DNA from 3 places in the Janthinobacterium rivuli genome. Region 2 is predicted to be linked to each of the others. Evidence: predicted binding sites of a transcription regulator. Region 2 holds the regulator's gene; each other region holds the start of a gene.

Region 1 (5,574 bases), 140 kb from region 2:
CGCTACGCCATCGGCGGCACGACCCTGCATATCAACTCGCTGCGCGCGCTGGCGCTCGATTTCGCGCCGGCCCGCTTCGGCATCCTCGATACCCTGCATACGCAGCGCTACTTCGCCACCTTGTCCGATTATTTCCGCATCCTCATCATGTGCGAATACGGCGGCATGTATATGGATGTCGATACGGTGCCGCACAATCCGGCGACGATTTTCCTGATGAAGCCGGAAGTGCCCGATTATTTCCAGGGCAGGGAAGGCGAGGGAGAAGAGCGCCGGCATGTCAGCTGGATGAATCTGTTTCTCGATGAAACGGGCATGCTGATCGCCAAGAAGAACGATGCGGCGCTGCGCGTGATCCAGCGCAATGTGAACCTCGCCTATGCGGGTATCGATGCGCAGGTTCCCCGTTCCTGCCCGCAATTCGAGGCGCAGCTGTTTGGCCAGTTCTATGCGGAATGGAAGCAGAACCTGGGCGTGACCCTGCTCAGCCATGCCGAGTTCTACCAGCGCTATTGCGTGCTGTATGACGGCGCGCGCGAAGCGGTGGCGGGCGGCATCCGCGGCATGCGCTTGCTGGACGATATCATTACCGACATGCACATCCCCTTGAGCGACGAGGAACGGCGCGCATATGCGCGCTGCGTGGCGCGGCTCGACGACATCGACTGGCGGCTCGATGACCCTTTGCGCCTGCCCGACATCGTCGACGTGTTCGACATCGAGGAAGTGCCGCGCATGGCGTATGCGGCCCAGCTGCGGGCCGACATCGATCATTTTCACTATTACTCGGTGCTGTCGGACGACCCGCAGCTGGACCGCGTGAATGCCGTCTTTTGCCGCTACCTGCTGGCCCACCGTTCGCAGCAGATTACCGCCGGCAATTTCTGGCGCCCGACGGTGGGCCGCCACGGCAGCCGCATGCCGGCCGTCGGCGATGCGCCCCCGCCAGGCGACGAGGCGCAGGCGGACTTGCTGTCGCATGCGCCGCTCACGCTGGTGCCGGGCGAACTGCTGGATGACGAGACGAAGAACCGCATGGCGAAACTGCTGTTTGCCACCAGCTACCTTGAATACTGCTCGTTCGGCAACAAACTCAATCTGCAGTTCGTCGAATTGCAGCGGCGGCAAAATATCGACCCGTATCTGGAACACATCCACGGCCTGCATGACGAGGACGGGCGTTTCATTGGCTTCTTCACGGCCGCGACGATGGACGAGTTCCAGGCCTGCGGCGCCGTGTCATATTATCGCGACGACATGAAGGCGCTTGACGATGCGTATGACGCCTTCGTGCTCGCGCATGCGCGCGCCGACGACTGTTTCGTCAGCAGCCTGGCCATCGACGAGAAATACCGGGGCCAAGGCTTGTTCCGGCAAATGTTCCATGAAATCCGCGACCTGGCCAGCCGCAAAGGCTGTGCGCGCATCACCCTGACGGTGTGGGAAAAGAGCGAAGCGCTGCAAGTGTATCTGCACAAGGGGTTTCGCAGCGTGGGCACGTTCGACTACGCCTACAGCCTGTTCTATGACCGGCTGCATTTTCTTGTGTATGAGGGTAGCTGAGGAAGGATGCTGAAGGGTAACGGGGCGGCCGGCAGCCGCCCCGTGATGCAGCTTACAGGGCCAGGAAGGCTACGGCAGACACGGCCGTTGGCAGCAGGGCGCCGGCCAGCAGGCCGACGGCGCCGATCGATTCATCCTTGAAACCGCGGCGCAGCAGGGCCACGCCGGCCGGGTTCGGCGCATTGGCGATGACGGTCAGGCCGCCACCGGCCACGGCGCCGGCCATCAGCATGTATTTCGCTTCGTCCGTCATGCCGACGATCAGTGAACCGAGGTAAGTGAGGGCCGCATTGTCGGTAATCGCCGTCAAGCCCAGGGCGCCGAAGAACAGGGCCAGCGGCTTCAGGCTGGAAACGATGGGCTGCAACCACCATTGCTGCATGCCGCCCAGTACCACCAGGCCGCCCAGGAAGAAGCCGACCAGCAAGCCTTCCTTGAGGATCAGCGGGCTTTGATAGCGCTCATACGCCTGCACGAAGCCGAGGAAGAACAGGAACAGGCCGATGAACAGCACGGGATGGTGCGCCAGGGTCACCACGCCGGCCAGCACGATCATGTGCACCAGGCTGACGGCCAGCGGTACTTTCGGCGCTTCCACCTCGCCCGCTTTCGGCTTGATGTCGGAAGTGTTGCTGTGCAGGTATTTGCGCAGCAGGATGCTCACGCCCGTGGCGTTGACGAGCACGGCGATGGCGGCCTTCCAGCCGAAATGGCTGGCCATGTAGGCGCTGTCCCAGTTCCACGTGGTGGCCACCATCAGCACGGGCGGCGCCGCGTACGAAGTGAGGGTGCCGCCGATGGAAACGTTGACGAACAGCACGCCCAAGGCGCCGTATTTCAGCCATTCAGGAATGCCCGGGCGAAAGATTTGCGGCGCCAGCATCAGCGCCGCCAGGGTCATGGCGGCCGGTTCCGTGATCAATGAGCCCGTCAAGGGCACGAGCGCCAGGCCCAGCCAGACGAGGGCCAGTTCCGTGCGCAGCGGCATCACGCGCGCCACGCTTTTCAACAGGCGCTGCACGGCGTCGAGCACGGGGCGCGAGGCGGCCACGACCATGACGACAAAGACGAACAGCGGCTCCGTGTAATGGCGCGACTCGGCATACTCGATGGCCGCATCGCTGCCCGAGACAAAGGCCATGATGATGATCAGGATGAAGGCCCAGAAGCCGAACACGACTTCCACTTCGCCCAGCAAATGCAGCAGGCCCGCATGGCGGGGATGGCGCCGCGACAAGGTTTCAAACGACTTGGCGGCAAAAGTGTGGATGAGCGCAAGGCCGAAGACGATGGCGCTGATGATTTGGATGGTGGTCAAATGCGTTTCCTTATGGACGGAGGAAGCCGCCCGGTGCATTGCCGAGCGGTAAGGAGAGTGCTTATGGTACAGCAATCGATGCCAAAAACGGGGTTTTTCGGACATGGCGGAGCGGCCCCTGCGGTTGCGGCAGTGAGATAAACCTTGCCAAAAACGGGGCTGGATAGTACTGTATATGCATACAGTATTCATCTATCTATTCAATGATGCAACATTCTCAATTGATGGCCTCGCCGGAAGCCTTGCACCCGTCTTTATGGCGCGCATCGCAGCTGGGGCAGGGCGCCACGCGCTGCCTGGACACGGGCTTTGCCGCCCTGTCCGCGCAGCTGCCCGGCGGCGGCTGGCCCAGCGGCAGTCTCATCGACCTGCTGGTGCAGCAGCCGGGCAGCGGCGAATTGCGCCTGCTGGCGCCCGCGCTGGCGCAACTGCAGGGCTTGCCCATCGTGCTGCTGCAGCCGCCCCATCCGCCGCAGGCGCTGGCCCTGGCCGCGCAGGGACTGGCGCCGTCGCAGCTGCTGTGGCTCAAAAGCGCCAGCAGCAAGGATGCCCTGTGGGCGGCTGAAAATATCTTGCGCAGCGGCAGTTGCGGCGCCTTGCTGTTCTGGCAGCAGCACGTGCGCGCCGACAGCCTGCGCCGCCTGCACCTGGCCGCGCAAGGCGGCAACACCCTGTTTTGCATGCTGCGCCCGCTGCACGGCGCGCAGGATGCGTCGCCGGCGCCGCTGCGCCTGTCCGTGCGCCCGGCCGCCGGCGGCATCGAGATCGGCTTCATCAAGCGCCGGGGACCGCAGCGCGACGCGCCCCTGTTCCTGCCCCTGCAACCACCTTCATTATTGCCACGCCATGCGACTCTGGATCGGCCTGTGCCTGCCCCGGCTCCCGCTCGAAGTGTTTTGCCCGCGCTGGTCGGCTGACCATCTGGGCGTAGTGCTGGAGCAGGAGCAAGTGATGGCCGTGTCGCCGCTGGCGCTGGCCGCCGGCATCAAGCCGGGCATGCGCCGCGCCGGTGCGTTGATGCTGGCGCCGCAGGCGCGCCTGCACGAGCGCTCGCTTGAACTGGAAGCGCAAGCCTTGCAAGCGGTGGCGCTGGCGCTGCTGCAATATTCGCCGCTGGTGGCGCAGGGCGAGGAAGCGACCCTGCTCGTCGACGCGGGCGCCAGCCTGCGCCTGTTTGGCGGCGTGCGCGCCCTGTGCCGGCAGATCGCGGCCAGCTTGCGCGCGCTTGGCTACACGGCCCAGCTGTCGTGCGCTCCCACGGCGCGCGGCGCCTGGCTGCTGGCGCGCGCCGGCACGCGCCGGCGCCGCGTGCTTGGCATGGAAAGCCTCACCCGCCGCCTCGACCGCCTGCCGTGCGCTCTGCTGCCGCCCGCGCGCCCTTACCTGGACTGGTTTGAGGGCATCGGTTGCCGCACCCTGGGGCAGCTGCGCCACTTGCCCCGGCCCGGCTTGCAGCGCCGCTGCGGCGGGGCTTTGCTGGCCATGCTCGACGACGCGCATGGCCACAGCACGGAACTGTTCGTGTGGATTGAGGCGCCGCCCACGTTCCGCGCCAGCCTGGAATTGTTCGACCGCGTGGAGCAGGCCGACGCGCTGCTGTTCGGCGCGCGCCGCCTGCTGCAGCAAATGACGGGCTGGCTATGCGCGCGGCAATTCGCCGTCGAACGCATACAGCTGCTGCTGGCGCACGAGCGGGGCAGGGTGGCGCGCCCGCCCACCGTCATCGACCTGGCGCTGGGCGAGGCCGTCTGGCGCGACGAGCACCTGGTGCGCTTGCTCAAGGAGCGCCTGGCGCAGCTGGCGCTGGAGGCGCCCGTGATCGGCCTGACCCTGGAAGCGCTGCAGGTGCAGCCGATGGCGCCGCCCAGCGACAGCCTGTTCCCCGAGCCGGGCGGCACGCCGCAGGAGCGCCAGCGCTTGCTGGAATTGCTGGTGGCGCGCCTGGGGAGCGACAATGTCTTGCAGGCCGCGCCGCGCGCCGATTACCGCCCCGAAGCGGCCAACCAGTGGCTGCCGCTGCCGGCCAAGCCAGGCGGCAGGAACACGGTGCCCGACTTGCCGCCCGGCTTGCCCGGCATGCCCCGTCCCGGCTGGCTGCTGGCCCAGCCCATCGCCCTCTTGATGCGCGAGCACCGGCCGTTTTATGGCTCGCCCCTGAAAATGGTGTCCGTTGCCGAGCGCATCGAAGCGGGCTGGTGGGGCCAGTCGCAGGCGCGCGATTATTTTATTGCCGAAGGCCTCGACCACGCCCATTACTGGGTCTACCGCGAACGCATCGCCGGCAGCGCGGAAGACGCCGCGCCGCGCTGGTTTTTGCATGGCTTGTTTGGCTAAATGCGCTGTCCTGCTGAAATTGCCATGCTTGGCTATACTTGCTTGCGCCGCGTCAACCACTTCAATAAGGATTTCTATGTCCCAACTTTCCGACTTCCCCATTACCCAAAAATGGCCTGCACTGCATCCCGAGCGCCTGCAGCTGTATTCGCTGCCCACGCCGAACGGCATCAAGGTTTCCATCCTGCTGGAAGAGCTGGGCCTGGCGTACGAGCCGCACCTGGTCAGCTTCGAGCAGAACGACCAGCTGTCGCCCGCCTTCCTGTCCCTCAATCCGAACAACAAGATTCCCGCCATCCTCGACCCGGACGGTCCCGATGGCAAACCGCTGGCCCTGTTCGAGTCGGGCGCCATCCTGC
Region 2 (5,574 bases):
AACACCATGACGACGCCTTACCTGTTCCGCCCGAAAGCCGTGGGCGCGGGCCTGGTGGTCAATGCCTTGACGAAATCCATCGGCGGCCACGGCAATGCCTTGGGCGGCAGCTTGACGGACACGGGCGTGTTCGACTGGACGCAATATCCGAATATCTTTGAGAATTACAAAAAGGCGGCGCCCGCGCAATGGGGCATCGCGCAAATCCGCGCCAAGGCCTTGCGCGACTTCGGCGCCTCGCTGGGGCCGGAAGCGGCGCACCATATTGCCGTCGGCGCGGAAACCATGGCCTTGCGCATGGACCGCACCTGCTCGAACGCCCTGGCGCTGGCCACCATGCTTGCCGCCGACCCACGCGTGGCGGCAGTGCATTACCCAGGGCTGGCGTCGCACCCGCAGCACGCGCTGGCCACCGACTTGTTCCGCAGCTATGGTTCGCTGTTCAGCTTTGAGCTGAAGGATGGCATCGATTGCTTCGATTTCCTCAATCGTCTCAATCTGGCTATTCCAGCGAGCAATCTGGGCGACACGCGCACCCTCGTCATTCCCGTCGCCCACACGATTTTCTATGAGATGGGCGCCGAGCGCCGCGCCAGCATGGGCATTGCCGAATCGCTGATCCGCGTGTCGGTGGGTATCGAGGATGAGGCCGATCTGCTGAGTGACTTCAAGCAAGCATTGAAAGAAGAATAAGGTTTCACTTTTCCGAGAAAAAGATTACATTTAAGTGTAATTAAAGCATATGTATCTATTTCTTAATTGGAGAGTGAGAATGAAAAAAATTGTATTGAGTGTTTTTTTATTATTTTCTTGCGCAGTATATGCTGATGACCTGACGGATGCGAATAAATTCTTGCAATCCAAGGCTTATCCGCAAGCCTTGGATTTGTACAAGAAGCTGGCTCAGGCTGGGAATGCCGAGGCTCAATTTCATTTGGGTGAGATGTATCTGTATGGTGAAGGGGTGGGCGTTGATGCCGCGCAAGCCGGCCAATGGTTTGGGCAGGCATCCAAGGCGGGCAACAAGAATGCCGAAGCCGCGCTTGCCCTTATGGCTAACCGTGTCGCGCGAAAAGGCGATATTGATTACTATGTCAACGCATATGCTGGCGAGGATGTTGCCCTGAGTAAGAGCAAGTGTGTCACTCCGGTGATCCCTGAGTTCTCCAAAACCAAGCGTCAGATCAGGGATGTAGCCGAGAGTGTTGATGCCTGGATGACGTGCTATAACAACTTTGTCAGTAACCTGAATGCTTCTTTGCCGCCTGGAAAAGCTATTCCATCTGCTATTGAGGCATTGATGAATGAGCAGGAATTTGAAAAGGCCAAGCTGCGCATGGATGCAGCCTATGCGAGGGTGAGTGCCGAAGGGCGTGAGCTGGCAAAAAATATCTTGGCGCAGCGCGATGAGTGGCACGCCAAAACAGAGGCGTATCTCTTGGCGGAGAATAAAAAAATTCAGACAGAAAATGAAATGAGTGAACTGAATCGCTCACGTACCGCGAACACGCCGCAATGGGTGACCAGTCCTTTGCCAAGCAAGTAAGACAGTCTTGCCGATGTGCGCAATAGGATGGGGAATTAAGCGCTCGCAGGTATGATGCAAGCGCTTTCCCTCTTAATGCCAGCTGCGCATCAGTCCGACGGCCAGTCCTTCCAAAGCAAACTCGTCTTCCGGCGATACGGTGATCACCTTGAAGTCCGGGTTTTCCGGCAGCAGTTCGATGACGGAACCCGTTTTCTTGTAGCGCTTGACGGTGACTTCGTCGCCGATGCGGGCGACGACGATCTGGCCGTTCTTGGCGCTGTCGACCTTTTTGACGGCCAGTAAATCGCCATCCATGATGCCGGCGTCGCGCATGGACCAGCCGCGTACCTTCAGCAGGAAGTCGGGCTTGGCCGAGAACAGGGCCGGGTCGACGTTGTAGCTCGCTTCCAGGTTTTCCTGCGCCAGGATGGGCGAGCCTGCCGCCACCCGGCCGATCAGCGGCAGCGACATCAGCAGGGCCGCCGGCACTTTCGAGGGCGCCGCTTCGGCGGCCGCGCCGATCAGGCGAATGCCGCGCGAGGTACCGGGCGAAATCTCGATCGCGCCCTTGCGGGCCAGGGCCTGCAAATGCTCTTCGGCCGCATTGGCCGATTTGAAACCCAGTTCATTGGCGATTTCGGCACGGGTGGGAGGAAAGCCCGTGTTTTCAATCGCGTCCTTGATCAGGTTCAGGATTTGTTCTTGTCGTGCTGTCAGCTTGATCATGAGCGGTGGGTGCATACTAAAATGCTGTCTATATGAACAGTCTGTATTTTTGTACAGTATCGTCCACTATGCAAGGGGATTTCCGTGTTTTCGGCGAATTTCGCAAGAAATAGTCGGCCATGGGCGGAAAGCACGCTGGCGCACGGTCTTTTCGGACGCTGATGGAAGGAATGATTGAAACGTTTGCAAAAGGCGGTTATAATCTTCGGCTGACCTTCCCACACCCGTCTTGACGCCGGGGTGGGCGATTATCAATCCGACCTGAAGGAGTTTGCATGCGTCATTATGAAATAGTCTTTATCGTCCATCCGGACCAAAGCGAGCAAGTGCCCGCGATGATCGAACGCTACAAAGCCAGCGTAACCACCCGCGGCGGTTCGGTTCACCGCGTGGAAGATTGGGGCCGCCGTCAAATGGCTTACTCGATCCAAAAGCTGCCTAAAGCACACTACATCTGCCTGAACATCGAATGCGACAACGAGACCCTGGTCGAGTTGGAAACAGCATTCAAATTCAATGATGCCGTGTTGCGTCACCTGACCGTTAAAATGAAGAAAGCTGAAACAGCTCCTTCGCCGATGATGAAATCGGTACAACGCGAAGACGCGGCCAAAAGCCACCGCACCGAAGCACCAGCAGCCGCTCCAGCCGCAGCAGCAGCTTAATTCTTGACCAGGATCGTGCGCTGAACCAGCTACAAGTCACCGCCATCATTGCCGAGCGCGAAATATTGCGCTATACCCCGGCAGGGCTGCCGATTGTGAATGCAGTATTGCAACACAGTTCGCAGCAGATGGAAGCAGGGATTGCCCGTTTGACCGAGTTTGATGTTGCCGCGCTAGCCGCTGGCGAAATCTCAGGCCGGTTCAGCCAGGCAAGCTTGGGCGGGGTGTATCAGTTCACGGGTTTCCTGGCCAGGAAGAGCCGCAACAGCAAGAGTTTGGTGTTTCACATCATTGATTTTAGTGCAGTCAATTCTGACTAGCGCATTTTAGATACAGGAGCCTGACATGGCATTCGGTAAAAAGTTCGACAAAAATAAGCTCAAGCTTAAAGAAAAACGCAAACAGCAAAACCCGTTGTTCAAACGCAAGAAGTTCTGCCGCTTCACCGCAGCTCACGTTGAGCAAGTCGACTACAAAGACGTCGACACGCTGAAAGACTTCGTCCAAGAAAACGGCAAGATCATGCCAGCACGCCTGACCGGTACCAAAGCGCACTACCAGCGCCAAGTTGACACCGCAATCAAGCGCGCTCGCTTCCTCGCGCTGCTGCCATACACCGATCTGCACCACGCTTAATCGGTCAGATATTCCTGGAGAAGAACTATGCAAATCATTCTGTTAGAAAAAGTTGTTAACGTCGGTAACCTCGGCGAAGTCGTCAAAGTCAAAGACGGTTACGCACGTAACTTCCTGATCCCGCAACGCCTGGCACGTCGTGCTACGGCAACCGCTGTGGCTGAATTCGAAGTCAAGCGCGCCGAACTGGAAAAAGCTGCTGCCGCCAAACTGGCCGCATCGCAAGCCCAGGGCGAAAAACTGAGCGGCCTGACCGTTCAAGTTGCTCAAAAAGCTGGTGTTGATGGCCGTCTGTTCGGTTCCGTCACCAACTTCGACATCGCTGAAGCGCTGACCAAGCAAGGTTTTGCTGTTGAAAAAGCACAAATCCGCATGCCTACCGGCCCGCTGAAGATCGTTGGCGAGCACAACGTTTCGGTTGCTCTGCACACCGACGTGGTTGTGGAAGTTGTTATCGCTGTCGTTCCAGACGCGAACGCGTAATTGTCTGCGGGCCTGGCCCGCAAGCATTGCCGCACGATGAAAAGCCGGGTTCGCCCGGCTTTTTTGTGGCCTTTTTTTCGCTCAATTTCAGCCCTTTATTTTTGCCAGCACGCCGAAGCGGGTATAATTCGCGCCATGAACGCCCCCTCTGATCCGCAACTGGATTCCCTCCGTATTCCGCCGCATTCGATCGAAGCAGAACAATCCGTTATCGGTGGTCTGCTGCGCGACAATGCCGCATATGACCGCATCGCCGACTTCATGCATGCGGAGGATTTCTATCGCTATGACCATCGCATCATCTTCGAGCAAATCGTCAAGATGGTTAACGCTTCCAAGCCAGCCGATGTCATTACTGTTTTTGAAACCCTGACCCAGCTCGGCAAGGCCGATGATGTGGGCGGACTCGCTTACCTGAACGCCATGGCGCAAAACACGCCATCGGCCGCGAACATCCGGCGTTACGCCGAGATCGTGCGCGACCGCGGCGTGCTGCGCAAACTCATCACCGTCGCCGACGATATCTCCGGCACGGCCTTCAGCCCGCAAGGCAAGGAAGTCAAGCAGATGCTTGACGAGGCCGAATCGAAGATTTTCGCCATCGCCGAAGAAGGCGCACGCGGCGCCCAGGGCTGGACCGCCATCCAGCCCCTGCTGACGCAGGTGGTCGAGCGCATCGACGAACTGTACAGCCGCGACAACCAGAGTGAAATCACGGGCGTGCCCACCGGTTTCATCGATCTCGACCGCATGACCTCCGGTCTGCAGCCGGGCGATCTGGTGATCGTGGCGGGCCGTCCATCGATGGGCAAGACGGCGTTTTCCGTCAACATTGGCGAAAACGTGGCCATCGACAGCGGCTTGCCCGTGGCCGTGTTCTCGATGGAGATGGGCGGCGCCCAGCTGGCCATGCGTATGCTCGGCTCCGTCGGACAGCTCGACCAGCACCGTCTGCGTACTGGCCGCCTGAACGACGAAGACTGGCCGCGCCTGACGAATGCGATTCAGAAGATGAACGACGCGCAGTTGTACATCGATGAAACACCGGCGCTCAATTCCATCGAATTGCGCGCCCGTTCGCGCCGTTTGTCGCGTCAATGCGGCAAGCTGGGCCTGATCATCGTCGATTATTTGCAGCTGATGTCGGCCAATACGCCGGGCGACAACCGCGCCACGGAGATTTCCGAGATTTCACGGGGCTTGAAAGGCCTGGCGAAAGAACTCGGTTGCCCCGTGATCGCGCTGTCCCAGCTGAACCGCTCGCTGGAACAACGCCCGAACAAACGTCCCGTCATGTCCGACTTGCGCGAATCGGGCGCTATTGAGCAGGATGCCGACGTGATCCTGTTCATTTACCGCGACGAGGTGTATAACCCCGACTCGCCAGACAAGGGAACGGCCGAAATCATCATCGGTAAACAACGTAACGGTCCAATCGGCAGCATCCGCCTCACCTTCATGGGGCAGTACACCAAATTTGGCAATTACAGTGGTGGCCTGGCGCTTTACCAAGGCGACTAACACAGCAGCACTGAT
Region 3 (5,574 bases), 1.0 Mb from region 2:
GCCACACTTCGCACGCGCGCGCGGTCTCGCCTTCCGCCAGGCCCGCCTTGAGTTCCTGCAGCGCCTCGCCACCGATGCCATGGCTTTGCAACTCCGCCATGATGCGGCTGTTGCCGAAACGGGCCGAGCGGCGGTGGATCAGCGACTCGGAAAAGCGCTCCTGCGACAGCCAGTTGGCTTGCTCCAGGCTGTCGAGCAAGGCTTCCACGTCATCGCCCTCCTGCGCATGGCGCTGCAGCTTGCGCCGCAATTCCATGCGGCTATGCTCGCGCATCGACAGAAAGCGGAGCGCCCTGCCCTTCAGGCTTAGTTGTACTGCGGCCATACACCCACCTTGTCTTTCATTCCACGATCACATCACCCAAACACAATCGCCGCCCGGCGCAACAGCGCGGGACGGCGATCATGGTCCTACCTTGCAGCAAGCCATGCGTAGCTCGGATCAGGCCCATTGGGCCGTCATCCGACAACATTGTTGGCGTCTGTGGTGTTGTCGGATTACGCGCGGCTTTGCCGCGCTCATCCGACCTACTCTGGCTTGGCTTCCGCAGCCTTGGCAGCCTTGTCGGCGGCTTTATCGGCTTTTTCCGGCTTTTCAGCAGCCAGCGGCGGCAGTTCGCGCACGCCCAGCGACGCGCGGACCTTGTTTTCGATTTCGCGGGCCAGCGCCGGACGCTCTTGCAGGAAGGCGCGGGCGTTGTCCTTGCCCTGGCCGATGCGTTCGCCGTTGTAGCTGTACCACGAACCGGATTTTTCCACGATCTTGGCATCCGAACCCAGGTCCAGGATTTCGCCTTCGCGCGAGGTGCCGGCGCCGTACAGGATGTCGAAGTGCGCTTCCTTGAACGGTGGCGCGATCTTGTTCTTGACGACCTTGACCTTGGTTTCGTTACCGATCACTTCATCGCCGGACTTGATCGAGCCGGTGCGGCGGATATCCAGGCGCACGGAGGCGTAGAATTTCAGGGCGTTACCGCCGGTGGTCGTTTCCGGGCTGCCGAACATCACGCCGATCTTCATGCGGATCTGGTTGATGAAGATGACCAGGGTATTCGTGCGGTTGATGGAACCGGTCAGCTTGCGCAGGGCTTGCGACATCAGACGCGCTTGCAGGCCTGGCAGGGAATCGCCCATGTCGCCTTCGATCTCGGCGCGTGGCGTCAGTGCGGCCACGGAGTCGATGACGACGAGGTCGACACTGCCCGAACGCACGAGGGCGTCGCAGATTTCCAGCGCCTGCTCGCCCGTGTCCGGTTGCGAGATCAGCAATTCATGCAGGTTCACGCCCAGCTTTTGCGCGTAACCGACGTCGAGCGCGTGCTCGGCATCGATAAAGGCGCAAGTGCCGCCCAGTTTTTGCATTTCGGCGATGGTTTGCAGGGTCAGGGTGGTTTTACCCGACGATTCCGGACCGTAGATCTCCACCACGCGGCCGCGCGGCAAGCCGCCCACGCCCAGGGCGATATCGAGGCCGAGCGAACCGGTCGACACGACTTGCACTTCTTCGATCGGTGCGCTGGCATCCATGCGCATGACCGAACCTTTGCCAAACTGCTTCTCGATCTGCGCCAGTGCGGCGGCGAGCGCCTTGGCTTTTTCCGATGCGGGTACTACAGCTTTTTTATCGTCCATATGTTCTTTCAGCCGTTCTACAGGTGCGGATTCACGTGACGCATCTACGTGAACCGTGCAGCCTGCGATAGCGCCAGTGGGTTAAATTCTTTACACAGACAGTACTGTATAAAAAAACAGTGATCAATGCAAGCGGAACGTGGATTTGTTTTGAAACAGATCAATACAAGCCTGGTTTCTCACAAAAACTCGCCACCTTGCGGAAAATGAAACACAATACAAACTTCTACCGCCGCAAGCATAGGAAGTGCACCATGCGTATTTTACTTGCCGAAGATGACAGCGTGCTGGCCGATGGCCTGACCCGCTCGCTGCGCCAGTCCGGTTATGCGATCGACTACGTCAAGACGGGCCAGGAAGCCGATACGGCCCTGTCCACCCAGGAATTCGACTTGCTGATCCTCGACCTGGGCCTGCCCAAGATGTCCGGCCTGGAAGTGCTGCGTCGCCTGCGCGCGCGCGCCTCGCTGCTGCCCGTGCTGATCCTGACGGCCGCCGATTCCATCGAGCAACGCGTGAATGGCCTTGACCTCGGTGCCGATGATTATATGGCCAAGCCGTTCGCCCTGTCGGAACTGGAGGCAAGAGTGCGCGCCCTGACGCGCCGCGGCGCCGGCGGCGGCGCCACCATCATCAAGCACGGCCCCCTCAGCTACGACCAGGTGGGGCGCAGCGCCTACATCAATGACCAGATGCTCGACCTGTCGGCGCGCGAACTGGGCTTGCTGGAAATCTTGCTGGGCCGCACCGGCCGCCTCGTCTCGAAAGAGCAGCTGGTCGACCACCTGTGCGAATGGGGCGAAGAAGTGTCGAACAACGCCATCGAAGTGTATGTGCACCGCCTGCGCAAGAAAATCGAGGTGGGCGGCGTGCGCATCGCCACCGTGCGCGGCCTCGGCTATTGTCTGGAAAAATACTCGGAAGCGGCGCGCCTGAACGCCGAAGCGGGCGAGGCGGCAAGCCCGGCCAGCGGACCCGCCAGCAAGTGAAGGCGCGCGAGGCGCCAGCGGACGAGCCGGACGACGACGACTGGTTCGAGCCGCCCACCACGGAACAGGACGACACCATCGAGCATTCGCTGTTCGGCGAAATCCTCGACTGGATGCTGGCGCCCTTGCTGCTGCTGTGGCCGATGAGCATCGCCATCACCTATCTGGTGGCCAAGGGCATCGCCAATCAGCCGTTCGACCATGCGCTGGAAGACAGCGTGACCGTGCTCACGCAGCAGGTCAAGCAGGCCGACGGCGCCATGCTGCGCCGCGTGCCGGAAAAGAGCAGTAATAATAGCGGCCGCGACTTCCTGCGCGGCGACGATATCGACACCCTGTATTACCTGGTGGTGGGGCCGCGCGGCGAATACATCGACGGCGACCGCGATTTGCCGCCGCCGCAGGACGCCGACAAATACCGCAGCGGCATGGTGCTGTTTCGCAACGACACCATCCATGGCGCGCCCGTGCGCGTAGCGTTCAGCTATCTCGACATTCCGTCCAGCAACGACGACGAGCCCAGCCGCGCACTGGTGCAAGTGGCGGAAACCTTGGAAAAGCGCGCCCAGCTGGCCAATGAAATCATCAAGGGCGTGATCTTGCCGCAGTTCATCATCCTGCCCGTGATCCTGGCCCTGGTCTGGTTTGCCCTGGCGCGCGGCCTGTCGCCGCTGGCGCAGTTGCAGGAGCGCATACGCGCCCGGCCGCCCGACGATTTATCGCCCATCGAATCGGGCCAGGTGCCCGAGGAAATCACGCCGCTGGTCGGTTCCCTCAACGAAATGCTGGCGCGGCTGTCGCTGTCGATCGACATGCAGAAACGCTTCATCGCCGATGCCGCGCACCAGATGAAGACGCCGCTGGCCGGCATGCGCATGCAGTCCGAGCTGGCCCTGCGCCAGACCGACCACGACGAAATCCACCGCTCGCTGCTGCAACTGGCGAAAAGCTCGGAAGCGGCCACGCGCCTGGTCAACCAGCTGCTGGCCCTGGCGCGCGCGGAAAACCAGCCGCAGGCGGGCACGGCGTTCGAGCCAATCGAGCTGAGCGAACTGGCGCGCGGCGTGGTGCAGGACTGGGTGCAAGCGTCGTTTGCCCAGCATATCGACCTGGGCTTCGAGCAGCCCGCGTATTCGATCATGATTTCCGGCAATGCCATGATGCTGCGCGAGCTGCTGAGCAACCTGATCGACAATGCCCTGCGCTATACGCCGGCCGGTGGCAGCGTCACGGTACGCGTGCGCAGCACCCTGGAGCTGGCCATCCTGGAAGTGGAAGATACGGGCCCCGGCATTGCGCCGGCCGAGCGGGCCCACGTGTTCGAACGCTTTTACCGCATTCTCGGCAGCAATGTCGACGGTAGCGGCCTGGGCCTGGCCATCGTGCGCGAAATTGCCCAGCAGCATGGCGCCGAAGTCGATATTTTTAACAATCCGCGCGCGCAGTCGCCGAAGCTGCCGGGCACCCTGCTGCGCCTGAGCATCGCCCTGCTGTTGCCGGACGCGCCAGAAGAGGATGACATCACGTATGGATAAGCCAAGCCCAAGCGCTCCCCCGGCGCGGCCGGCGCGCACGCCCAGCCCAGAGTTACAGGCGCGTCGCGATGTGCACTGGCGCAAGACGCGGCGCCTGACGGCCATCCTGTTGCTGGTCTGGCTGCTGACGGGCTTTCTGACCGTGTTTTATGCGCGCGAACTGTTGCATTTAAATCTGTTCGGCTGGCCGCTGCCCTTTTATATGGCGGCCCAGGGCGCCTCGCTCGTGTACCTGGCCATCATCGCCTTGTATGCCTGGCGCATGCGACGCCTGGACCGGGCTTTTCATGCCGAGGAGCAAACATGAGCGCCCAGCGCAGCTTCTTTGCGCGCCTGTGCCGCTACTATCTGCTGTTTACGGCCGGCTTCGCCGCCTTCCTGCTGGCTTTGTCCGTGCTGGAACAGGAAGGCATGCCGCGCGCATGGATCGGCTACCTGTTCATGCTCGTCACCATCACCCTGTACGCCACCATCGGCGTCATCAGCCGCACCTCGAACGTCACCGAATACTATGTGGCGGGGCGCCGGGTGCCGGCCATGTTCAACGGCATGGCCACGGCCGCCGACTGGATTTCGGCAGCCAGCTTCATCAGCCTGGCCGGCGGCCTGTACCTGAACGGTTTCGACGGCCTGGCCTTCATCATGGGCTGGACGGGCGGCTATTGCCTGGTGGCGCTATTGATCGCCCCCTACCTGCGCAAGTTCAGCCAGTACACGATTCCCGATTTCCTCGCCGCCCGCTATGGCAGCGGCACCGACAAACGGGGCGCCAGCGTGCGCGTGGTGGCCGTGGCCGCCACTATCATCGTGTCGTTTACCTATGTGGTGGCGCAGATCTACGCCGTCGGCCTCATCGCCTCGCGCTTCACGGGCGTGGATTTTTCCGTCGGCATCTTCCTGGGCCTGGCCAGCATCCTCGTCTGCTCCTTTCTGGGCGGCATGCGCGCCATCACCTGGACCCAAGTGGCGCAATACATCATCATCCTCGTCGCCTTTCTGATTCCCGCCATATGGCTGTCGGTCAAGCATGCGGACAATCCCGTGCCGCAGATCGCCTACGGCAAGGTGCTGCCGCAATTGAGCGCGCGCGAACACGTGCTGGAAACGGATCCGAAAGAAAACGAGGTACGCGCCATCTTCCACCAGCGCGCCATCAGCTACCAGGCGCGCATAGCCGGTTTGCCCGCTTCCTGGGAACAAGGCCATCTGACGGCCCAGCGCCAGCTCGATAGTTTGCGCCAGCGCAATGCTTCACTGTTCGACATCCGCAACGCGGAACGCTATCTGATTGCCTATCCGAAAAGTCCGGACGAGGCACGCGTGCTGTGGCAGGCCGCGCAGGCGCAAAATCAGAAACGCGCCGAGCCGATCATTCCGCACGCGCAGCCGTTTCCCGCCGCCGACCGGGAACAGTCTGA

The links. Region 2 encodes LexA, which represses DNA repair genes until DNA is damaged. Its sites were predicted from a motif close to ACTGTATNNNNATACAGT; they were not measured.
Region 1: the regulator LexA is predicted to act here: its motif matches at 3,050-3,067, upstream of imuA (translesion DNA synthesis-associated protein ImuA).
Region 3: the regulator LexA is predicted to act here: its motif matches at 1,736-1,753, upstream of recA (recombinase RecA).

What each region holds. Positions count from the first base shown of each region.
Region 1 is NZ_CP121464.1:5,158,168-5,163,741, reverse strand. Features, by position in the region: gene P9875_RS23365 (GNAT family N-acetyltransferase) at 1-1,563, shown strand, start outside; gene P9875_RS23360 (putative Na+/H+ antiporter) at 1,616-2,881, opposite strand; gene imuA (translesion DNA synthesis-associated protein ImuA) at 3,088-3,798, shown strand; gene P9875_RS23350 (Y-family DNA polymerase) at 3,728-5,215, shown strand; gene P9875_RS23345 (glutathione S-transferase N-terminal domain-containing protein) at 5,292-5,574, shown strand, end outside.
Region 2 is NZ_CP121464.1:5,014,204-5,019,777, reverse strand. Features, by position in the region: gene P9875_RS22760 (cystathionine gamma-synthase family protein) at 1-693, shown strand, start outside; gene P9875_RS22755 (tetratricopeptide repeat protein) at 773-1,546, shown strand; gene lexA (transcriptional repressor LexA) at 1,619-2,254, opposite strand; gene rpsF (30S ribosomal protein S6) at 2,530-2,919, shown strand; gene priB (primosomal replication protein N) at 2,940-3,239, shown strand; gene rpsR (30S ribosomal protein S18) at 3,265-3,555, shown strand; gene rplI (50S ribosomal protein L9) at 3,583-4,038, shown strand; gene P9875_RS22725 (replicative DNA helicase) at 4,174-5,559, shown strand.
Region 3 is NZ_CP121464.1:6,029,241-6,034,814, forward strand. Features, by position in the region: gene recX (recombination regulator RecX) at 1-325, opposite strand, end outside; gene recA (recombinase RecA) at 529-1,632, opposite strand; gene P9875_RS27370 (response regulator) at 1,887-2,621, shown strand; gene P9875_RS27375 (sensor histidine kinase) at 2,618-4,156, shown strand; gene P9875_RS27380 (DUF4212 domain-containing protein) at 4,149-4,463, shown strand; gene P9875_RS27385 (sodium:solute symporter family protein) at 4,460-5,574, shown strand, end outside.